4 regions of the Rhizobium sp. L9 genome follow, and region 3 is predicted to be linked to each of the others. Evidence: predicted binding sites of a transcription regulator. Region 3 holds the regulator's gene; each other region holds the start of a gene.
What was found. The regulator LexA, encoded in region 3, represses DNA repair genes until DNA is damaged. The targets are predictions, from matches to a motif close to TGTTCNNNNTGTGTTCNG.
Positions count from the first base shown of each region.

Region 1 (5,801 bases), on a different contig from region 3:
CTTGGCTCATCAGCAATCGAGATTGAAGCTATGTCCGAGCCTCAAGCAGATGAAAAGATCGATGCCACCTTTCGCAATGGCTCGCTGACTGCGACCGGGATCATTCTTGGTTTCTCCCTCAATTTCATCAGTCTCTGGGTGTCCAATCCCAATGACTGGAGCCGCGTCGATCTGCTACCGATGTCGTTCCTGACTGTCGGTATCGCCATTCAGGTGAAGGTATTTGCCGATCTGCTCGCGCGCGACTCCCTGCTCGCCGCAAAATATGACCGGGCTCGGCGACTGTTCCTGATCGGGCTGTCGATCGTCGCCGTCGGAATGGGGATCGCCCTGCTGAACGATATTCTCGGACTCAGCAGTATGCGGATGTTCGGGTAAGGGTTCCCACGCGGTATCACCGCAAATCACACGCGCTCGACGAACCCGTCCAGCACCCGTTTCTGGCCGGCGCGATCGAAATCGATCGTCAGCTTGTTGCCTTCGATGCCGGTGATGTTGCCGTTGCCGAATTTCAGGTGGAAGACGCGGTCGCCGAGGGTGAAGCGCGACGGCTCCGAGGACGTGGACTTCGCCACCAGTTCGCCGTCGATCATGCGCCCCTTCGGGCCGCTTTCGCCGTAACCGATGCGTTCGACGGCGTGGCCGGAGCGGGTGCCCCAATTGTCGCGCGTGGCGTCGGTCCTGTTGGCCTGCGCACGTTTCCAGCCGGGGGTCGAATAGGAGTTGGCGAAAGGTTCGGCCTTGTCGAAGCGGGACTGGCCGTAGCCGCCGCGGCCGTAAGCGCCGTAGCTCTGTTCCATCTCGGCGACCTCGACATGGGTCTCCGGCAGTTCGTCCAGGAAACGCGAGGGCAGGGTCGATTGCCAGAGACCGTGGATGCGGCGGTTGGAGACGAACCAGATGTGGCAGCGGCGTTTGGCGCGGGTAATGCCGACATAGGCGAGACGGCGTTCCTCCTCCAGGCCGGCGCGGCCGCTTTCATCGAGCGAGCGCTGGTGCGGAAAAAGGCCTTCCTCCCAGCCGGGCAGGAAGACGGTGTCGAATTCCAGGCCTTTGGCCGAGTGCAGCGTCATGATCGAGACGGCGTCGAGGTTCTCGTTGGTCTCGGCGTCCATGACGAGCGATACGTGCTCGAGGAAGCCGCGCATCGACTCGAAGCTTTCCATCGAGCGGATCAGTTCCTTCAGGTTTTCCAGTCGACCCGGGGCTTCGGCGCTCTTGTCGTTCTTCCACATGTCGGTATAGCCGGACTCTTCGAGGATCTGCTCGGCAAGTTCGGTATGCGGTGTGTTTTCAAGCAGCACCTGCCATCGGCGGAAGGATTGAATCACATCGAAGAGGGCTTTGCGCGCCTTTGGCTTCAGCTCGTCCGTTTCGATGATGTCGGCCGCTGCCGCCAGCATCGGGATGTCGCGGGCGCGGGCATAATCATGCAGCGCACGCACCGTCGTATCGCCGAGGCCACGCTTCGGCGTGTTGATGATGCGCTCGAAGGCGAGGTCGTCAGCGGGTTGTGCGACGAGCCTGAAATAGGCCATGGCATCGCGGATTTCGAGGCGCTCATAGAAGCGCGGGCCGCCAATGACGCGGTAGTTGAGGCCAAGGGTGACGAAGCGATCTTCGAATTCGCGCATCTGGAAGGAGGCGCGCACGAGGATCGCCATGTCGTTCAGCAGATGCTTGCTGCGCTGGAGTTGCTCGATCTCCTCGCCAATGGCGCGGGCTTCCTCCTCGGAGTCCCAGGAGGCGTGAACCTGCACCTTGACGTCATCGGGATCGGTGCGATCGGTGAACAGCGTCTTGCCCAGGCGCCCTTCATTATGGGCGATCAGATGGGCGGCGGCACCGAGGATATGTTCGGTCGATCGGTAGTTGCGCTCGAGCTTGATCACTTTGGCGCCCGGGAAATCCTTCTCGAAGCGAAGAATATTGTCGACCTCCGCACCGCGCCAGCCATAGATCGACTGGTCGTCGTCACCGACGCAGCAGACATTCTGCGGCTCGCCCTTGCTGCGCTGGGCCAGCAGCCTCAGCCACATATATTGGGCGGTGTTGGTATCCTGATATTCGTCGACGAGGATATAGCGGAAGCGGCCGTGATATTCCTTTAGGAGATCCGGATTCTTGCGGAAGATCGCGATCGGATGCATCAGCAGGTCGCCGAAATCGCAGGCGTTCAGCGTCGACAAGCGCGCCTGATAGGCGAAATAGAGATCGCGGCCGCGGCCATTGGCGAAGGCGCGGGCATCGCCTTCGGGAATATCGGCCGGTCCGAGGCCCTTGTTCTTCCAGGTGTCGATCATGCCGGCGAACTGCTTTGCCGGCCAGCGCTTGTCGTCGAGACCTTCGGCCTGGATCAACTGCTTGATCAGGCGGACGACGTCATCGGTGTCGAGGATGGTGAAATCGGAACTGAGGCCAACCAACTCGGCATGGCGGCGCAGAAGCTTGACGCCGATTGAATGGAAGGTGCCGAGCCAGGGCATGCCTTCGACGGCGCCGCCGACGAGCAGGGCGATGCGCTCCTTCATCTCGCGCGCGGCCTTGTTGGTAAAGGTGACGGCGAGGATCTGCGACGGGAAGGCGCGGCCGGTATTGAGGATGTGGGCGATGCGGGTCGTCAGCACGCGTGTCTTTCCGGTGCCGGCGCCGGCGAGCACGAGGACAGGACCTTCCAGCGTTTCGACGGCTTCAGTCTGTTCCGGGTTCAGTCCAGCGAGATAATCCGGCCGCTTTCCGCCGTCGCGCGCCGCCATGGCGCGGGCGGCGATGCCGCCGCCAGCGGCGGGTCTTCCGGCTGCGGCGACGGACGGCTGCGGCTTGCGCGCCACTTCGCCGGGCTCTTCGTCGAAGAAGGGAATATCGTCGAAACTATTGCTCATGGCGCGTAATGTAGTGATTCGGGAAGGAAAGACCAGAAAAGATGTTCTGCTTTCATTCCCAAACCACCACTATTGCCTGGGTGCGGGTGGCGAGGCTGCCGCGGGTGAGCGGGCGAAAAATTCCGATCCAGCCTGTCGGAACCGGCGCCGACCAGACGTCCTCGAAGCACGGACAGAAGTCCGGGATACTCGCCAACAAGGAGGCTGTCTATGCCGAAGGTCATTGCAAATCTCTGGTTCGCCGAGCAGGCACGCGAAGCCGTCGAATTCTACGTGTCGATCATTCCGGATTCCAGGATCGGCCGCACCACCATACTTCCGGCGGAAACGCCGAGTGGGCCTCCCGGCAGCGTCGAGCTGATCGAATTCACGCTCGGCGACCAAGCTTTCCTGGCGATGAAGGCCGGCCCGCTCGATAGCTTCAACCACTCGTTCTCGATCGCGGTTCTTCTCGATAGCCAGGCGGAGATCGACCGGATATGGGATGGCTTCCTCGCCAATGGCGGCACGCCGGAGGCATGCGGCTGGCTGAAAGACCGCTGGGGCCTGTCCTGGCAGATCGTGCCGCGCGCTCTCTCGGAGATGATCGCCGACGAAGACCGCGAGCGGGCAAGGTGCGTCACCGAAGTCATGCTCGGGATGGTCAAGATCGATGTGGCTGCGCTGGAGAAAGCGTTCAACGGCTGAGAGCCGGGAGGCGCACGATCGCAATAAACCGGCGGGGGTGACTTCGCCCGGTTTCATCCTGCGGGGGCGCGCTCACTGCCCCGCAATCAGAGCCGGCTTGCTCTTGCCGGCGGGAAATCGCCGATTTTCCACGGCTCGAATCACGGGCGCTATTGCACACCTTTTTGACCTTCATGTCACGTCGCTAAATGTGCTGATATCGCGACGCCCCTTTTCTCAACTACAATAAGAAACAGATTCGTAGAGTAAAAAAATACCGGTGCATGCACAATTTTGTGCATTGCCACAAACGGCCGGTCAGCGTGGAATATACCTACGAAACTATTGATTCTTAGGAACGCCGTGGCCATCTCGATGGTTATACGGCTTAGAGCCTGCGGCATAACCTTAATGGAGGTCCCATGCTGAGTGAATCCGTATTCGATGCGTTTACCCGCAGTTATGAAGCGCGTCGCGAAAGCGACATGTCGGTCTCGGAATATCTTGATCTCTGCAAGACCGATCCGATCGCCTATGCCAACGCCACCGAGCGTCTGCTCGCTGCCATAGGCGAACCACAGATGGTGGACACCGCCAAGGACGCGCGCCTCGGCAGGATCTTCATGAACAGGACGATCCGGGTTTATCCGGCCTTTGCCGGTTTTCACGGCATGGAAGAGACAATCGAACGCATCGTCTCCTTCTTTCGGCATGCAGCGCAGGGGCTCGAGGAGCGCAAGCAGATTCTTTATCTGCTCGGTCCGGTCGGGGGCGGCAAGTCGTCGTTGGCTGAGCGGCTGAAGCAGTTGATGGAAGTGCATCCGATCTATGTGCTGAAGGCGGGCGAAGAGATCAGCCCCGTGTTCGAAAGCCCGCTCAATCTCTTCGATCCGGAGACGATGGGCCTGCTCCTGCAGGAGCAATACGGGATCCCGCAGCGGCGGCTGAACGGATTGATGAGCCCGTGGTGCCTGAAGCGGCTCGACGATTTCGGAGGCGATATCTCCCGATTCCGCGTCGTCAGGATACAACCCTCGCGATTGCGCCAGATCGCAATTGCCAAGACCGAGCCAGGCGATGAGAACAACCAGGACATCTCCTCGTTGGTCGGCAAGGTAGATATCCGCAAGCTGGAAACCTACTCTCAGAACGATCCGGATGCCTACAGCTATTCGGGCGGGCTGAACCGCGCCAATCAAGGCGTGCTCGAATTCGTGGAGATGTTCAAGGCGCCGATCAAGATGCTGCATCCGTTGCTGACGGCCACGCAGGAGGGCAACTATATCGGCTCGGAGAATATCGGCGCCATACCTTTCTCCGGAATCGTCCTTGCTCATTCGAATGAGGCGGAGTGGCAGACTTTCAAGGCCAACAAGAACAATGAGGCCTTCATCGACCGTATCTGCGTGATCAAAGTGCCTTATTGCCTGCGGGTGACAGAAGAACAGAGGATCTACGAAAAGCTGATCGAGGGATCGGAACTGGTGGACGCACCATGCGCCCCGGCAACGCTCGAAATGCTGGCGCGTTTCTCCGTTCTTTCGCGTCTGCGCAAGCACGAGAATTCGACCTTCTTCTCGAAGATGCGCACCTATGACGGGGAGAGCCTGAAAGAAAGCGATCCGCGTGCCCGCAGCGTCCAGGAATACCGGGATGCTGCCGGTATCGACGAAGGCATGGACGGAATATCGACCCGCTTCGCCTTCAAAGTGCTCGCCTCCACCTTCAATCACGACACGACTGACATTGGCGCTGATCCCGTCCATCTGATGTATGTGCTGGAACAGGCGATCCGTCGCGAGCAGTTTCCCGATGATGTCGAGAAGCGTTATCTGGAGTTCATCAAGGCCGATCTTGCGCCACGCTACGCAGAGTTCATTGGCAACGAGATACAGAAGGCCTATCTTGAATCTTATGCGGACTACGGACAGAATCTGTTCGACCGCTACGTAGATTATGCCGATGCCTGGATCGAAGATGTGGACTTCAAGGATCCCGATACTGGTCAGCTTCTCGACCGCGAGCTCCTCAATCAGGAGCTGACGAAGATCGAAAAGCCGGCGGGAATCGCCAATCCGAAGGATTTCCGCAACGAAATCGTCAAGTTCTCACTGAGATCGCGGGCAGCGAATGGCGGAAAAAATCCGTCATGGACGAGCTACGAGAAAATCCGGGAAGTCATCGAGAAGCGTATGTTCTCGCAGGTCGAAGATCTCTTGCCGGTGATTTCCTTCGGATCGAAGAAGGATTCGG
Region 1 is NZ_NWSZ01000005.1:143,297-149,097, forward strand. It holds gene CO660_RS06005 (hypothetical protein) at 31-378, shown strand; gene CO660_RS06010 (UvrD-helicase domain-containing protein) at 405-2,882, opposite strand; gene CO660_RS06015 (VOC family protein) at 3,093-3,569, shown strand; gene CO660_RS06020 (PrkA family serine protein kinase) at 3,971-5,801, shown strand, end outside.
Region 1: CO660_RS06010 (UvrD-helicase domain-containing protein) is a predicted target of LexA. The motif match lies at 2,925-2,942, and genes of this name have one in related genera.

Region 2 (5,801 bases), on a different contig from region 3:
CAGCAGAACATTGCCCCCGGCCTTCAGCATCTTGGCGAGGTGCACGCGGTTGCGCTGACCGCCCGAGAGATTGCCGACCTTCTGCTGCTGATCACCACCCTTGAAGTTGAAGGCGCCGCAGTAGGCACGCGAGTTCATGTCGAACTTGCCGAGCTTGATGATTTCGGCGCCACCGGAGATTTCCTCCCAGACCGTCTTGTCGGCGGCCAGCGCGTCGCGGCTCTGGTCGACATAACCGAGATGCACGGTCTCGCCGATACGGATCGAGCCGCTATCCGGCTTTTCCTGGCCAGTGATCATCTTGAACAGGGTCGTCTTGCCGGCGCCGTTCGGGCCGATGATGCCGACGATGCCGCCCGGCGGCAGCTTGATCGACAGGTCGTTGATCAGCGTGCGACCCTCGAAGCCCTTGGTGATGCCTTCCAACTCGATGACCACCTGGCCGAGCCGTTCGCTGACCGGGATGATGATCTGCGCGTCGCCGGGACGCTGCTTCTCGGCCGCCTCCACCAACTGCTCGTAGGATTTGATACGCGCCTTCGACTTGGCCTGGCGAGCCTTCGGGCTGGAAGCAATCCATTCCTGCTCGCGGCTGATCGCCTTCTGGCGCGATGCCTCTTCGCGGTTTTCCTGCAGCATGCGCTTGGCCTTGGCCTGCAAATAGGCGGAGTAGTTGCCTTCGTAAGGGATGCCGCGGCCGCGATCGAGTTCGAGGATCCAGCCGGTGACGTTATCCAGGAAGTAGCGGTCGTGGGTGATCATCATCACGGCGCCGGGATAGTCGCGCAGATGCTTTTCGAGCCAGGCGATGGTTTCGGCGTCCAGATGGTTAGTCGGCTCGTCGAGCAGCAACAGATCCGGCTGCGAGAGCAGCAGGCGGCAGAGTGCGATGCGGCGGCGCTCACCACCGGACAGGCTGGTGACCTCGGCATCGCGCGGCGGGCAGCGCAGGGCTTCCATCGCCATCTCGACTTGGCTTTCCAGATCCCAGAGGTTCTGGCTGTCGATGATGTCCTGGAGCTTCGCCCCCTCTTCCGCTGTCTCGTCCGAGTAATTCATCATCAATTCGTTGTAACGATCGACGATCGCCGTCTTCGCGGCAACACCTTCCATGACGTTCTCGAAAACCGTCTTGGTGGGGTCGAGTTTCGGCTCCTGCTCGAGATAGCCGACTGTGGCACCCTCGGCGAGCCAGGCTTCGCCGGTATACTCCTTGTCCTGGCCGGCGATGATGCGCAGCACAGTGGATTTACCGGCGCCGTTCGGTCCGAGGATGCCGATCTTGGCATCCGGGTAGAAGGAAAGGTGGATGTTCTCCAGGATCTTCTTGTTGCCATAGGCCTTGTTGAGGCCGGACATATGATAGATGAATTGACGTGCCATGCTGCGCTGCTCCGGGCGGGAAACTTCGTTTCGTGCCGCTATGTAGGCGAAACAGCGCCTGTGAGCAACGCCGAAACCCGTTTACGCCGGATTCCGGTCAGAAGCCCGCCGCATCGACAACGCCCTCGTCACAGCCGAACGAGGTTTTTCCCGCCCCCTGGATCAGATCGGCAAGGCTTGCGCTTTTGGCCGATGCCGCTCCCGCATCCGCAGACAGTCCGATCGTCAACTCGCTGATCACCCTGACACTGCCGGCTCGCCGGCAGCTCATCTTGACGCGCTCGCCCGCACCCGGCCCGAAGCTTTTGTCGAAAGCAGCCTTGATCGCCTCCGCCTTGACCGTCTTGCCGATATTGGCGGCGAAGAGATCGCGCACGGCCGATGTATTGAGCGCATCCACCAGATGGACGCCGACGCCGAAATAATCCTCCACGCTCATTTTCGTGCAGGTGCCATGCTTTATCCATTCGTGCCGTTCGAGGCCGGACTGCGTGCCGGGCATCGCCTTTGCAAGCGACGCCTTCGTCTCGGCCGAAAGCGCGACATCAGGCAAAGTATCCCATTTGCCGTCCTTGTCGGCAGCCTTCTGATCGTCGCTGACGCCGCAATAATCCTGCCGCATCGGCCACAGGCCATGCAGGGAGAAATTCGTCGCGTCATGGCGCTCGCCGGTCTGGCTGGCGCATTCGGGCTTCTTCTGGTTCGTCTGGCAGAAGGCGGGCTGCCAGCTCGCAGCAAGAATGAAACGGGTACGGCCCTCGGCCTCCTGCGCCACGGCAGCGCCGGCAAGGATCATCGACGCGACGAATGTAAAGGTACGCAACTGCATGCTGCTCATTTCAACCCCCAAAAGAAGAACAATGCAGGAACAGATAAGCACAAAGCATAAACGGCAGCAACCCTGAATCGCAACTATCCTGGAATTTGTTCTCGACTGCGTCGTCGGAAACAGTCGGCTGTTCCGGGAAGCTCCCTGTTCTTGAGTTACGCACGGACGCTGTCGCACTTATGGTTGCAGAATATTCTGCCCAAATCGATTCCGCTTTAAGGAATTATGCAGTAGCGATCTGCTCTGCTGCGGCAGGGAGGATCCGGATGTTTTCTGATACGCAAAGGCTCGCCGTAGGGGAAGCGTCTCTGGCCTATCACCATGCCGAAGCCGCCGCTCCGGCACGCGGCATCCTGTTGATATCGCACGGCCTGGCGGAGCACTCGAAGCGCTATGGCCGCTTTGCCGAGGCGATGGCGGGGCGCGGCTATCACGTCTATGCCCATGATCACCGTGGCCACGGCGAGACGACCGCGCCCGACGCGCCGATTGGCCGCTTCGCCCGCTGGAATGGCGTCGATCGGGTGATCGGCGACGTCATTGCCATGCGCGCCCATGCGGCCTCGCGCAATCCCGGCCTGAAGGTGATCCTATTTGGCCACTCGATGGGCGGCCTCATCGCGCTCAATGCCGCTGTCACCGCTCCCTCCGACTTCGATGCTGTCGCCGTCTGGAATTCGAATTTCGCAGTCGGCCTTGCCGGCCGAGCCGCCCAGGCGATCCTCCTTGCGGAACGTATGCTGAAGGGCTCCGACGTCCCGAGCGGCCTCTTGCCGAAGCTCACCTTCGGAGCTTGGGGAAAATCGATCCCGGACCGCCGCACCGAGTTCGACTGGCTGTCGCGCCACGCCGATGAAGTCGACAAATATATCGCCGATCCGCTCTGCGGCTTTGACGCATCAGTCTCGCTCTGGCTCGATCTCTTCGAGCTGACTTTTCGCGCGCCGCAGAAACTCCATCTGGATCGGCTGCCGCGTGATATGCCAATCCATCTCGTCGGCGGCGCCAATGATCCCGCGACGGAGAGTGGAAAAGCCGTGCGCTGGCTGTCAAACAATTTGAAAGCCAGAGGCTTCTCTCGTATCAGTACAGTGATATATCAGGGTATGCGGCATGAGACGCTGAACGAAATTGGCGCCGACGCGGCGATCGCAGCCTTCGCGGACTGGTGCGAAGAGGCACTCGCGACATCCAAAGCCAGAAAGAATCCGTCATGAGTAGCCCCTCCGCCCGCGCCGCTTCGTCCGCCTCCGAAGTGACGATAGGGCTGGCGCTGATGTTTCTGTCGGTGATGGTCTCGCCGCTCATCGATATCTTCGCCAAGCTTGCCGTCGTAACCGTCCCATCAGCCGAGATCACTGCCGGCCGCTTCGTCGTGCAGGCGCTCTGCATGCTGCCGATCGTGCTATGGCGGCGCAGCTTTGCCGATTTCTCTTGGCGTCAGAGCCTGTTCCACGCCATCCGCGGCTTCATCATCACCGTCTCGATGATCTCTTTCGTCACCACGTTGAAATACATGGCGGTCGCCGACGCGATCGCGATCTTCTTCATCGAGCCGATCATCGTGACCATCTTCGGCGGCATTTTCCTCAAGGAGACGATCGGCTGGCGGCGTTACACCGCCTGCGGCGTCGGCTTCTTCGGGGCGATGCTGATCATTCAGCCGAGTTTCGAAGAGGTCGGCTACATCGCGCTCCTGCCCATCCTGACGGCGCTCTGCGTCGCGACCTTCGTGTTGATGACCCGCGTCCTCTCACACAGCGAGGACCCTTGGTCGATGCAGTTTCAGATGGGCATGTGGGGCTTGCTCTTCTGCACCCTCCTGCTTTTTATCGGTGAAGGAAGCGGCTCCGATCTCTTCGATCCCGTCATGCCCGCAGGCAGCGCCTGGTTCTATGTCGCCGGCGTCGGGGCTATGGCCGCCACAGCCGGAATCCTCGGCGTCTACGCCTATCGGGCAGCACCGGCGTCGACGCTGGCACCGCTGCAATATTTCGAGATCGTCTCAGCTACGATCTTCGCCTGGCTTGTTTTCGGTGACTTTCCGGATGCCATCAAATGGCTCGGCATCACGATCATCATGGCGTCGGGCTTCTACATCCTCTGGCGAGAGCGCCGCTTTGCTTCAAAGCCCGTATCCGATACATCTGAGGTGACGCTGGCGCCGTAGACACTGGACGGGAGGACCATGACCGAGACCGCGACGAAAAAGCCGCCGCTTACCGGCATCCGGGTGATCGAGCTTGCCCGCGTGCTGGCCGGCCCTTGGGCGGGCCAGATGCTCGCCGATCTCGGCGCCGACGTCATCAAAGTTGAAAATCCCGATGGCGGCGACGATACTCGCCAATGGGGGCCGCCCTTCGTCGAAGGTGCGGACGGCGAAAATCTCTCGGCCGCCTATTACCACGCCACCAATCGCGGCAAACGCTCCATCACCGCCGACCTCAAGAGCCCTGAGGGCCAGCAGCTCGTCCGTCGTCTCATAGCCACTGCCGACGTGGTAATCGAGAATTTCAAGGTCGACGGCCTCGTCAAATACGGGCTCGATTACGACAGCGTTCGCGAGGTGAACCCGAGGCTCGTTTATTGCTCGATCACAGGCTTCGGCCAGACCGGCCCCTATGCCGGCTTCGCCGGCTACGATTACATCGTTCAGGGCATGTCCGGCTTCATGTCGATCACCGGCGAGCCGGACGGCCAGCCGATGAAGGCGGGCGTGGCGATCGCCGACATCTTTACCGGCATCTATGCCGTCTCGGCGATCGAGGCCGCCCTGATCCATGCCTTGAAAACCGGCGAAGGCCAGTTGATAGACATGGCCCTGCTCGACGTGCAATCGGCCGTGCTCGCCAATCAGAACATGAATTACCTCGTCTCCGGCGCCGCACCGACCCGCCTCGGCAACGCCCATCCGAACATCTCGCCCTATGAAGTCGTGCCGACGGCCGACGGTTATCTCATCCTGGCCGTCGGCAACGACGGCCAGTTCCGCCGCCTCTCTACCATCCTCGGCCTGGAGACGATCGCGGATGACGAGCGTTTCTCCACCAACAAAGCCCGCGTCGCCAACCGCGGCGAGGTGCGCCGCCTGATCTCCACCGAGACGCTGAAATGGCAGAAAGCGGATCTCCTGAAGGCCTGCGAGCAGAACGCGGTCCCATCAGGCGCGATCAACACGATCGAGGAAATGTTCGCCGACCCGCAGGTGAAAGCTCGCGGTCTGCGCATCGACCTTGCCGATTCCGCTGGCACCGTCATCCCCGGGGTCAGGACGCCAGTCGTGCTGTCGGAAACACCTTTGCGCTACGCCAGGCCCAGCCCGCGGCTCGGCGAGCATAGAGAGGAAATTCTGGCGGAACTGGCCGAGCTTGAGAGGAAGGCATCGTCATGAAGAAGGTATCATCATGAAAAAGACGGGCGGGGAGTTGATTGTCGAGGCGCTGAAGGCAAATGGCGTCAAACGTCTCTCCTGCGTGCCTGGCGAGAGTTTCCTCGCCGTTCTCGACGCATTGCGCGACAGCGATATCGACGTCCTCGTCTGTCGGCAGGAAGGCGGGGCGGCGATGATGGCCGATTGCTGGGGCCGGCT
Region 2 is NZ_NWSZ01000005.1:78,168-83,968, reverse strand. It holds gene ettA (energy-dependent translational throttle protein EttA) at 1-1,383, opposite strand, end outside; gene CO660_RS05735 (ribonuclease) at 1,481-2,221, opposite strand; gene CO660_RS05730 (alpha/beta hydrolase) at 2,479-3,429, shown strand; gene CO660_RS05725 (DMT family transporter) at 3,426-4,382, shown strand; gene CO660_RS05720 (CaiB/BaiF CoA-transferase family protein) at 4,401-5,603, shown strand; gene CO660_RS05715 (thiamine pyrophosphate-binding protein) at 5,617-5,801, shown strand, end outside.
Region 2: CO660_RS05735 (ribonuclease) is a predicted target of LexA. The motif match lies at 2,237-2,254, and genes of this name have one in related genera.

Region 3 (5,801 bases):
GGGGGCCTAGGCCCTCCTCGATGCGGATCAGCTGATTGTACTTGGCGAGACGGTCAGAACGCGACAGTGAGCCGGTCTTGATCTGGCCGCAGTTGGTGGCAACTGCGAGATCGGCAATGGTCGAATCTTCCGTTTCTCCGGAGCGGTGCGACATGACGGCGGTATAGGCTGCCTTATGCGCCGTGTTAACGGCATCAAGCGTTTCCGTCAGAGAGCCGATCTGGTTGACCTTGACGAGGATCGAGTTGGCGACGCCCATGCGGATGCCGTCGCGAAGGCGGGCCGAGTTGGTGACGAAGAGATCGTCGCCGACGAGCTGAGTCTTCTTGCCGATCAGATCGGTCAGCGCCTTCCAGCCCTCCCAGTCGTCTTCGGCCATGCCGTCTTCGATCGAGATGATCGGGTATTTGCCGGCGAGCTCGGCCAGATATTCGGCCATGGCGCCCGACTCGAGCGTGCGGCCTTCGCCCTCCAGAACATACTTGCCGTCCTTGAAGAATTCCGTCGAGGCGCAGTCGAGGCCGAGGCACATGTCGTCGCCCGGCTTGTAGCCGGCTTTCTCGATCGACTTCATGATGAAGTCGAGGGCTTCGGGCGCACTCTTCAGGCCGGGAGCGAAGCCGCCTTCGTCACCGACATTGGTGTTGTGGCCCTGCGCGGCAAGCTCCTTGCGGAGCGTATGGAAGACTTCCGAACCCATGCGCACGGCGTCGGCGATCGAATCGGCGCCGACCGGCAGGATCATGAATTCCTGGAAGTCGATCGGGTTGTCGGCATGAGCGCCGCCGTTGATGATGTTCATCATAGGCACCGGCAGGAGGCTGGCGGAAGCGCCGCCGACGTAACGGTAAAGCGGCAGGCCGGATGCCTGGGCCGCAGCCTTGGCGACGGCGAGCGAGACGCCGAGGATGGCGTTGGCGCCGAGGCGCGACTTGTTCGGCGTGCCATCGAGCTCGATCATGATGTTGTCGATCTGGATCTGATTTTCGGCGTCGATGCCGCCGATCGCGTCGAAGATCTCGGTGTTGGCGGCCTCGACCGCCTTTTCGACGCCCTTGCCGAGATAGCGCTTGCCGCCGTCGCGCAGCTCGACCGCCTCATGTGCGCCCGTCGAGGCGCCCGAGGGAACGGCCGCGCGGCCCATGCTGCCGTCTTCGAGATAGACGTCGACTTCGACGGTGGGGTTGCCACGGCTATCGAGGATCTCGCGGGCGATGATATCGGTGATTGCAGTCATGGGTTCTTCCTGCTCGGTGGGTGATAAGTCGTTCGAAGCCTGTCATAATCGAAGGCGTGCAAATTACAATGGCGCAATTTCCCGCCTTCGAGCGGGTATCGCATCGTGGCCTAAACCACGATCATGTCAGCCTGTTGAACGTTAGGCCTTGGCGATCGCATCGAAGGCAAGCAGCTTCTCAAGCAGTCGCGGCATGTCCTTGAGATAGACCATGTTCGGCCCGTCGGACGGTGCGTTGTCGGGATCCTGATGGGTTTCGACGAAGACGCCGGCAATTCCCGTCGCCACTGCCGCGCGCGCCAGCGTTTCCACGAACTCGCGCTGGCCGCCGGAGGAATCGCCCTGCCCGCCCGGCTGCGCCACGGAATGGGTGGCGTCAAAAATGACGGGAGCTCCCATCGCCGCCATGATCGGCAGCGAACGCATGTCGGAAACCAGCGTATTGTAGCCGAAGGAGGCACCGCGCTCGCACAAGAGCACATTCAGATTGCCGCTGGCGTTGAGCTTCTTCAGAACGTTCTTCATATCCCAAGGGGCGAGGAACTGGCCCTTCTTGACATTGACGGCGCGGCCGGTTCTGGCGGCGGCGATCAGAAGGTCCGTCTGACGGCAGAGGAAGGCCGGGATCTGCAGAACATCGACCACCTTGGCCACCTCGGCGCATTGCTCGGCCGTATGGACGTCGGTTATGACGGGAAAGCCGAATTCCTTCTTGAGGTCGGCAAAGACCTCCATGCCCTTTTCCAGGCCGATGCCGCGTTCAGCCGAGAGCGAGGTACGGTTCGCCTTGTCGAAGGAGCTCTTGTAGACGAGGCCAATGCCGAGCTTGCCGCAAAGCTCCTTCAGCGTGCCGGCGACCATGAAGGCGTGATCCCGGCTCTCCATTTGGCATGGACCGGCGATCAGCGACAAGCGGCCAGTATTGGAAAAAGTGACCTGGCCTTCGCCTTCGCCGATCCTGACTTCGGAATTCGTGTCGGTGCTCATCGTGTTTCCTCGAAGGCGAAGAGCGCACCCTGCCCGGGCGTGGGCTTCACCAGAATGCGATTGTTCTTGCGCGTGTGAATGTGATCCCGTTAGCACCCAAATGCGCTTCTGTCACGGCAAGATCGATGACGGTGAAGAGGATTGCCCGCCCCCGCAGGCCGCGATCGGCTGATGAGACAGCGGTCTCGAAATAGGCCTCCAGCCCTTCCGGCCGTCATCAAGCTGATCTTTGCATTTGATGCCGCGATATTCATGCCGAAACCGGTTTTCTCCACCGCCGCCTGCCCAATCGCGAGCCCGACGAAGGCGGCGAATGCCGCCGGGTCCGGTGCACAAAGTGCGATCTCGGCAATGCCGATCACGCCATTGGCGTGTCTCTCCAGCGCGGCGCGATCTGTAGGGAACGAAGTGATGCGCTGGCAAGTAAAGAGAAAGAAATCGGGGGCGCGCAAATCAGCTGCAAAGGCCAGCTTAAAGCTGCCGACGCTCTCCGAACCGTCCGGCATCCGCATCGGCCGGCTGAACTGCAACATCTCACCGGCGCTCGCGCCGTTGCTGACGAAGCGCTTATGATCGAGGTCGGCATCCTCGCTGAGGAAGGCCAGCGCAGAAAGTCCCTCCTCGCCGCAGCGGAAACGGAAGGCGCGATTGCGGGCGATGAAGACGTTGCCCTGGCGGGCCGCTGCTTCGCTCTCGTCGACACTCGCCACGCCAAGCGGCTCCAGATAGGTCTTGTCGGCGAAAAAGACGCAGGCATTCTCCGTTCCGAAGGGATGGCGCGCATCGGCGGCGACGGTGAAACCGAGCTTGCCGAGCCTCTCACGCGCCAGATCGATATTGACCACGGGCAGCACGACATGATCCAGCGGGTGCGACCTGGCGGAATGCGCGTTCATGAATATCCCTCCTGAAACCGGAAAGAGATGTGCGACAGCACCTCCCTCAATGCAAGACATGTGCGCCAATCCGGCAAATGAAAATAAAAATCTCAGCGAGTTGACGTGAACTTTTACGGAAATTTAGCTACTTGCGGAACACATATGGAACATATAGTGTCCGTTCTGGATTTGTTTCAATCACGGGGTCTAACGTCGATGCTCACGCGCAAACAACAGGAGCTTCTCCTTTTCATCCATGAGCGCATGAAGGAATCCGGCGTTCCTCCCTCTTTCGACGAAATGAAGGATGCCCTGGATCTCGCCTCGAAATCCGGCATTCACCGCCTGATCACGGCGCTTGAGGAACGCGGCTTCATTCGCCGCCTACCGAACCGCGCCCGGGCGCTCGAGGTGATCAAGCTTCCGGAGGCCTATAACCCCAGTCTTCAGCGTCGCGGTTTTTCGCCGAGCGTCATCGAGGGCAGCCTCGGTAAGCCCCAGCCGGTCGCCGCCCCCGCTGCGCCAAAGCCGGTCGCCGACAATGGCAACTCCGTCTCCGTGCCGGTCATGGGACGTATCGCCGCCGGCGTTCCGATCTCGGCGATCCAGAACAACACCCACGATATAGTCGTTCCTTCAGATATGCTCGGCTCCGGTGAGCACTATGCGCTGGAGGTTAAAGGCGATTCGATGATCGACGCCGGCATCTTCGACGGCGACACCGTGATCATTCGCAACGGCAGTACCGCCAGTCCCGGCGATATCGTCGTTGCCCTCGTCGATGACGAGGAAGCAACGCTGAAGCGTTTCCGCCGCAAGGGCGCCTCGATCGCGCTCGAGGCCGCCAACCCGGCTTATGAGACCCGCATCTTCGGGCCCGACCGCGTCAAGGTGCAGGGCAAGCTCGTCGGCCTCATCCGTCGCTATCACTGACGCCGGATGGGCTGGAATCGGTAAAACGATCATTGCGCCAATCATAGGCGCGATGGCGCATCCATGGTCGCGACAAGGCATCGAAGGCGGTGGTGACCTCCAGGCCGGCATCGGCGAAACGCAATTCGAGCGAGCCGGTCCTACGCAGCGTCTCGCCGGTGAAAAGCGTGCCACCTGAACGGCAGCTGTTGAAACGCAGACGGACCGAGGTCACGACGATATCGGCCGTATCGCAGGCCGGGCCGAGATAGGCGGCATTGTCGATAACGGTGACGATATGGCCATTGCCAAGTCTTGATGTGCACCAAGCCTTCTTGACGCAGGAAAAACGGTTTGCTTCACCGCCTGCTGCGGCTGCCCGCATCGCCGCACTCGCTTCGTTCTGCTGATCGCGGGAAAGCCTGACACGGCGGCCTTCTCCTTCCGGCGGGATGGCCGGACCATCCAGCATCTTCGGCGGATCATGTGTCGGCAGCACCAGCGCTCTCTGCCACTGGTCGAATATGAAATCCGGCGGGTTTTCACGGTTGGAAGCTATTGCCTCAGCCGCGACGACCGCAACCAGACTGCCATCCTCCGAAATCACCAGATCCGGCGGCCGGGGAACCGGCAGAAGCAGCACGATGAGCGTCGAGATGGCGATGATCGATGTGCCGACATGGCGCAGCCGAGTGCGCAGCAGCGTCAGCAGCAGAAAGCCTGCCACCGCCACTGCGAAATACCAGCCGGGCAAGCGGCCGATGCCGATATCACCGCCCCAGCCGGACACCGTCTTGGCAACCGCAATCACCAGATCGAGGCCGAATCCGACGACCTTCCAGAGCGGAGCGTCCAGACCGAAAGGCATGAGCAACATCGCCAACAATCCGGCCGGCATGACGATGAAGGAGATAATCGGCATCGTCGCAAGGTTTGCCGGCAGGCCGTAAGCCGTCAGGCGATGAAAATGCTCGATCGAAAACAATGCGGTGGAAAAGCCGCCGATCAGCGAGGTCAGGAAGACGCCGCCGAAGAAACCGGCGACGGCAACCACCGGCCTGATGATCGGCAGTTTCAGAAAAGCGTTTTCGCGGACACGCCTGTCCTTCCACAACTGATAGCCCGATACCAAGGCCAATGTGGCGGCAAAGGACATTTGAAAGCTCGGGCCCAATACTTCCGAAGGTGAAATGGCGATGATGATGAGCGCGGAGAGAACGACATTGCGCAGGCTAATCGACGGCCGGTCGAAGAAGACGGCAATCAGCATGATGGCCATCATGATAAAGGCGCGCTCGGCCGAAACCCCGAAACCGGAGATCAGGTAATAGGCGGTGACGGCGATGAGCGCGCCGGCAGCGGCGATCTTCTTTGTCGGATAGGCTTGGGCGATGCCGGGAAAGAGGCTGAGCAGCATCCGGAAGCCGACGAAGAAGATGCCAGCCGACAGCGCCATGTTGAGGCCCGAGATCGCGACGATATGGGCAAGGCCGGACTGGCGCAGCGCCTCTGTCGTCACGTGCGATATGGCGCGCCGTTCATCCGTCACCAGGGCAGCGGCAAAGGCGCCGGTATCACCGGGCAGGATCGATCTTATGCGGTCGCCGATGCTGCTGCGCAGCTGGTAGAGCCATTCGAGCAGGGCGTCCGCCGTCGACCTGGCCGCCTGCGGGCCTGCCTCCAAGTCGAGTTTCTCCGGCGCACCATAGAAGAAACCGTTGGCGCCGATGCCGTCGAAATAGGCACCGAAGGAAAAGTCGTTGAGCGCGGGAAGTGCGGGGCCTGCC
Region 3 is NZ_NWSZ01000008.1:67,345-73,145, forward strand. It holds gene eno (phosphopyruvate hydratase) at 1-1,237, opposite strand, end outside; gene kdsA (3-deoxy-8-phosphooctulonate synthase) at 1,379-2,224, opposite strand; partial or broken gene CO660_RS10160 (VOC family protein) at 2,221-3,120, opposite strand; gene lexA (transcriptional repressor LexA) at 3,319-4,035, shown strand; gene CO660_RS10170 (ComEC/Rec2 family competence protein) at 4,016-5,801, opposite strand, start outside.

Region 4 (5,801 bases), on a different contig from region 3:
TTTGCCATGGTGCTGGCCAACCCGCTGAAGGGGGTTTCGACGCCGGAGGTTTTCCGCCGGCTCACGGCAAAGAACAATTCACCCCTGACGCTCGCACACACCGAAGGCTGGCTTGCGGCGATCGGCGCGGCTCGCAACGACCTGGAGCCACCGGCACGCGAAGCCGTGCCCGAAATCGCGGCGATCTCGGCGATGCTGCAGGCTGAGGGCGCTCTTCTTGCCCGCATGTCCGGCTCCGGCGCCACCTGCTTCGGGATCTTCGCCGATATGGCCGCCGCGCGCCATGCGACGGCAGCTCTTCACGAGGCGCGGCCCGACTGGTATTTCCAGGCGACGGAAACGGTTTCGGGAGGCATGTGATGGCAGGTTTGGACGAAAAACGGCCCTTCATCGCCGTCGGCATAGCCGTCCTCACCGTCTCGGATACGCGCACGCCGGAGACGGACAAGTCCGGCGATACGCTGGCGGTGCGGATCGCCGAGGCCGGCCACAGGCTGGTCGAGCGGGCGATCGTGCCCGATGACCGGGAGAAAATCGCCGCTCAGGTCAAAGCCTGGACCGAGCGGGATGAGATCGATGTCGTTATCACCACGGGCGGCACCGGCTTTACCGGCCGAGACGTGACGCCCGAGGCGCTGGAGCCGCTGTTCGAAAAGCGCATGGATGGCTTTTCCGCTGTCTTCCACCGTATCTCCTATGACAAGATCGGCACGGCGACAATCCAGTCGCGCGCCACCGCGGGCGTTGCCAACTCCACCTTCATCTTCGCCCTGCCCGGCTCGCCCGGAGCCTGCCGGGACGCCTGGGACGGCATATTGAAAGCACAGCTCGACTATCGGAGCGTGCCTTGCAACTTTGTCGAGATCATGCCGCGCCTGGACGAGCATCTGAAACGCGGCGCAAAGAAATAGACTGGCGCTGCCGTTACAGTGCCGCGATCGCGCCGTCGAAAACCGATTTAGACTTTCGAGGCCGACGCGCTGGCCTTTGTTATGTGGTAATGCCCGGCAGAGCCGGCATCGAATCCCAGCTATCACCCGACAGCAGAATGCAACTTATGCCGTGGACATCCGTGACGACGAGCGTCCAGGTGCCGCTTTTGGCGGCATAGACCTCGAGAACGGCGTTTTGGTTGATCAGGCCGACGGCGGTGAGCTTCTCACCGAAATTCCTGTCGAGGAAACTGACGACGTCGGGTCGGCCTGCGCAACTGAGCATCGTCTGCGATGCTGCCGAATTCGGATGCGCGATCACCAATGTCGGCAATATGATGGCCAGCAGGCCGTAGATCCTACCGCGTACGCCGCGGATCCTACCGCGCATGCGGTAAATCCTACCGTTTGGCATGACGCACCTCCTTTCGCCGGAAACCCGGCAGAAGAGGAGATTTTTCGCCGACCTGTTCTGCCGTTCACCGGCATTCCACGGCATCCGTTGCGAAGCGCGGCGCTTCGGCGGCGCCATAGGTGAAGTATAGCGCGAAATCCGATTGGGCGCCATCTTTGCACGATGGCGGGACGTAATCACCAAAGCGCGCTTGCGACGAGACCAGCCATCCGGCTGCCGCCACCTTCCCCCTTGCGGGCGAAGGGGATATGCCGCACCGGCTTCCTCCATCTCGACGTTGCACTGGGCACGTCCCCTCGCCCCGCTTTTACGAGGAGATGGTTAGGTGAGGGACAATCTCTCAGACAGCGTCGATGCAGCGATGGGCATTCTACCGCGTGGCACGCGCCACCCAGGAAGGAATCAATTCACTTGCAAGCTTGCGCGGCTTCTGGCCCTTGGCGAAGTCGCCGACAGGCATCCCGCTTCTGGCAGCGGCGAGCGCCAGGTTCTTCGGCATCAACAAGCCAAGCTCCAGCGGCGGTCGACTGCGGGCAACGCGCTGGAAGAACGGGCGTCGATAGCCGCGCGACGCGGCAAAGCGCGCGGGTGTCTTATTCAGCGCCACATATTCGGCGATCTCATCGATCCAGCCGGCCTGGGGCCTGGCGCCCGGCTCGATAAAGAGCAGCCATTCGCCTCGGGCGGAGCGCACGATGTCCTTGATATCCCACTGTGAATGGAAACGGCAGCCGGCGGCGTCGGCAACCCGCGAGGTGCCGTCGCGCGAGCCGTGATCAAGCACGATCACATCGCTGACCAGTCCTTCCACCGCGCCTGCCACCAATACCGATAAGGTCTGCGCCAGTTCGGATTCCTGATCCTGGCATTCGAGAACAACCGTCAACATCGATTATTCATAATGCGCCGCACAATTTTTTGCCAGCACCGTTTTGCGTATTTTGTTCTTGCATTGTTCTCGTTTTATCGATAGGAATTTAATCATCACAAACGGGCGGAGACAACGGCTTTCCGCTGCGGGAGAATCCGATGAGAGAGCAGTCCCTGGCAGGGCAGGCCGCATTCGCGCCTGCCAATACGGCAGATATTGCCGATGCGATGATCGTGTCCTCTGGTCTTCGGGTCGAGGTTGACCGGCGGCGCGGGCGTGGAGCGGGACTGAACCCAACAGGCCGGTTCGAAGCGCTGCAGCGGGAGACCTTCGACGACGGTTGGCAGACGCTGGAAGAACTGCCACCGTTCAAGACCGAGGTTCAGATCGAAAAGCCGCGCACCGCGATTACACGCAATGAATCGCCGGACCTTTCCTTCGACCGTTCGATCAATCCCTATCGCGGCTGCGAGCACGGCTGCATCTATTGTTTCGCCCGCCCGACGCACGCCTATATGGGGCTTTCGGCGGGGCTCGATTTCGAGACGAAGCTCTTCGCCAAGCCCGATGCGGCGAAGCTCTTGGAGCGGGAGCTCGCCAAGCCGGGGTACAAGGTGAGGGTGATCGCGATCGGCACCAATACCGACCCCTATCAACCGATCGAGAAGGAATGGCGCATCATGCGCGGCATCCTCGAGGTGCTGAACAAGGCGAACCATCCGGTGTCGATCGTCACCAAGTCGGCGATGATCCTGCGCGATCTCGACATTCTGCAGGAGATGGCCGGCAAAAACCTGGTGCGCGTCGGCATCTCGGTCACCACGCTCGACCGCAAGCTTGCCCGGGCGATGGAACCGCGCGCCGCCACGCCGCCGCGACGGCTGGAGACCATTCATGCGCTGTCTGAGGCAGGGATCCAGACTGCCGTCATGGCCGCTCCGCTGATCCCGGCGCTGAACGATCACGAATTGGAGCGCATTCTGGAATCGGCGAAGGCTGCCGGCGCAACCGAGGCGAGTTATGTCATCCTCAGGCTGCCGCTTGAAGTCAGCCCGCTCTTTCGCGACTGGTTGCTGCAGCACTATCCCGATCGTTACCGGCACGTGATGTCGCTGGTGCGCTCGATGCGCGGCGGCAAGGATTACGACGCCGAATTCGGCAAGCGCATGAAGGGCGCCGGTCCCTATGCCTGGCAGATCGCCCGGCGCTTCGAAATGGCGGCGAGACGCTTCGAGCTGACACGCCGCAGCGTGCCGTTGCGCGACGATCTGTTCGTGCCACCGGATGGCAGCGGCGTACAGCTGTCTCTGCTCTGATTTTTTAAGCTTGCGCATCGGCTGCTCAGAAAATCCGCCCTGTTTTCGAGCCCCGAGCGCAATTTCCGCGGATGGCCCTGACCGCCTCCATCCGCCGGACCGTCCCCGGCCGCCGCCCTGATCCGGGGACTTGCGGGAAATCGGGTTGGCGTGCGAGGTTCAGCCGCATGAAACGTCGCACGCCACCCGATTCTCCCCTGCTTTTCGACACGGTCCCTCTCGTGCCGGATTTCAAGCTTGAGCTCAAAGCCCGCAAGGCCGGCCACTGGCCGGTCGCCGGCGCCGACGAGGCAGGCCGCGGGCCGCTGGCGGGGCCCGTGGTGGCCGCTGCGGTCATCCTCGATCCGAAGCGCATCCCTGAAGGCCTCAACGATTCCAAGCAGCTCTCGGCGCAGCGGCGCGAAGAACTCTTCGTGCAGATCCTGGCGACCGCGACGGTTTCCATCGCCTCCTCCAGCTCGACCCGGATCGACGAAACGGACATACGCAAGGCAAGCCTGGATGCGATGCGCCGCGCCATCTGCAGCCTCGCCATTCCCGCAAGCTACGTCCTGACAGATGGGCTTGATGTGCCGCCCGGCCTCGATTGCCCAGGACAGGCCGTGGTCAAGGGTGACGCCCGCTCGGTTTCTATCGCCGCCGCCTCTATCGTCGCCAAGGTGACGCGCGATCGGATGATGGCGCGGGCGCATCATGTATTTCCCGATTACGGTTTTGCGGCCCACGCCGGCTACGGCACGGCGCAGCACCGCGCCGGCATTGAACAGCACGGCCCCTGCTCCCTGCACCGGATGAGCTTTCGGCCACTGCGGAAGGACGGCGACGAGCCTGAGATGGACGAACTGCTTTCGGAATAGTCGCCGAAAAAAGATCGGCATATTCCGCCTTTGGACTGGCGATCAGCCCCTCATCCGGCTGCCGCCACCTTCTCCCCGCATGCGGGAGAAGGGGATATACCGCACCCTCTCCGTTCCCCTTAGTCTAGCTCTCGCAGACACGTCCACTCGTAAGGCCATCCGAGCGCGAGCTGCAAAAGGACAGAGTGGAAGGGACAGAAAGGTTGCTGCATGTCCCCTTCTCCCTGCAAGCGGGGAGAAGGTCGCGGCAGCCCGATGAGGGGCGGACGCCGGAGCAGGGACGCTGCGCTGCCTCCGCACGAGGCCAAGCAAAGAACAGGCCTTATCACCAAAGAAAAAGGCCGGGACATGCCCGGCCTTTCCTTATTCCAGTCGATACTGCTCAGTTGAGCCGTGTCTTGACCTGTCCGACGGCGTTGCCGAAGAGCTCGGACTGGACCTTGCCGTCGGCCTTCTTGGCGAGCACCGTTTCTGCGGCCGCGATGGCAAGGTCGACGGCGGCGGAACGCACCGCCTTCATCGCATCGGCCTCGGCCTGCTTGATCTTCTGCTCCGAGAGCGCCGTGCGGTTGGCGACGAATTCTTCCGTCTTCTTCTTCGCCTCGGCGGTCAGCATCTCGGCTTCGCGCTCAGCGGCGGCAACGATATGGGCCGCTTCCGCTTCCGCTTCCTTGCGCTTGCGCTGGTATTCAGCGAGCAGATGCTGGGCTTCCTCGCGCAGGCGCTTGGCTTCGGCCAATTCATTGCGGATCTGGTCGGCGCGGTCGTCAAGCGAGCGTGCCATCATGCCCGGAACCTTCAGATAGACGACCAGCGCCAGAAAGAGGACGAGGCCGACAAAGGCGAAGAAAGTCGCGTCGAAATGAAATTCCATCGATCAAGCCTCCTTCTTGGCGGCCGCGACGGCGGCGGCGACATCTGCCTGCGCAGCGCTGCTGCCGATCAGCTGTTCGACGACGGCGGCTGCCGTTTCCTCGGCAATGGTGCCGACGTCGGCGAAGGCCTTGGCCTTGATGTCGGCGATCCGGGCTTCCGCAGCCTTGATCTTTTCCGACAGGCTGGCCTCGACGGTGCGGCGATCCTCTTCGGCCTTGACCTTCGCGGCGTCGCGGGCGGCGGAACCGATCGCGTGGGATTTGGCGCGGGCAGCGGCCAGTTCGCCTTCATAGGTCTCGACGGCGGCATCGGCTTCCGCTTTCAGGCGGCCTGCTTCTTCCAGGTCCTGGGAGATGCGCGTGTGGCGCTGGTCGAGGATGGCCCCGATGCGCGGCGCAATGACCTTTTGCATAAGGAGGTAGAAGACGCCGAACGTAATCACCAGCCAGAGCAGCTGGGATGCGTAAGTCGTCGAATCGAAAGGCGGGAACGGGCCGCGGGCGTGTTCGCCTTCGGCAACACCGGTCTCGGTAT
Region 4 is NZ_NWSZ01000004.1:216,112-221,912, forward strand. It holds gene CO660_RS04670 (4-(cytidine 5'-diphospho)-2-C-methyl-D-erythritol kinase) at 1-360, shown strand, start outside; gene moaB (molybdenum cofactor biosynthesis protein B) at 360-911, shown strand; gene CO660_RS04680 (hypothetical protein) at 991-1,347, opposite strand; gene CO660_RS04685 (glycosyl transferase) at 1,718-2,236, opposite strand; gene CO660_RS04690 (PA0069 family radical SAM protein) at 2,377-3,534, shown strand; gene CO660_RS04695 (ribonuclease HII) at 3,702-4,391, shown strand; gene CO660_RS04700 (F0F1 ATP synthase subunit B) at 4,774-5,265, opposite strand; gene CO660_RS04705 (F0F1 ATP synthase subunit B) at 5,269-5,801, opposite strand, start outside.
Region 4: CO660_RS04685 (glycosyl transferase) is a predicted target of LexA. The motif match lies at 2,290-2,307, and genes of this name have one in related genera.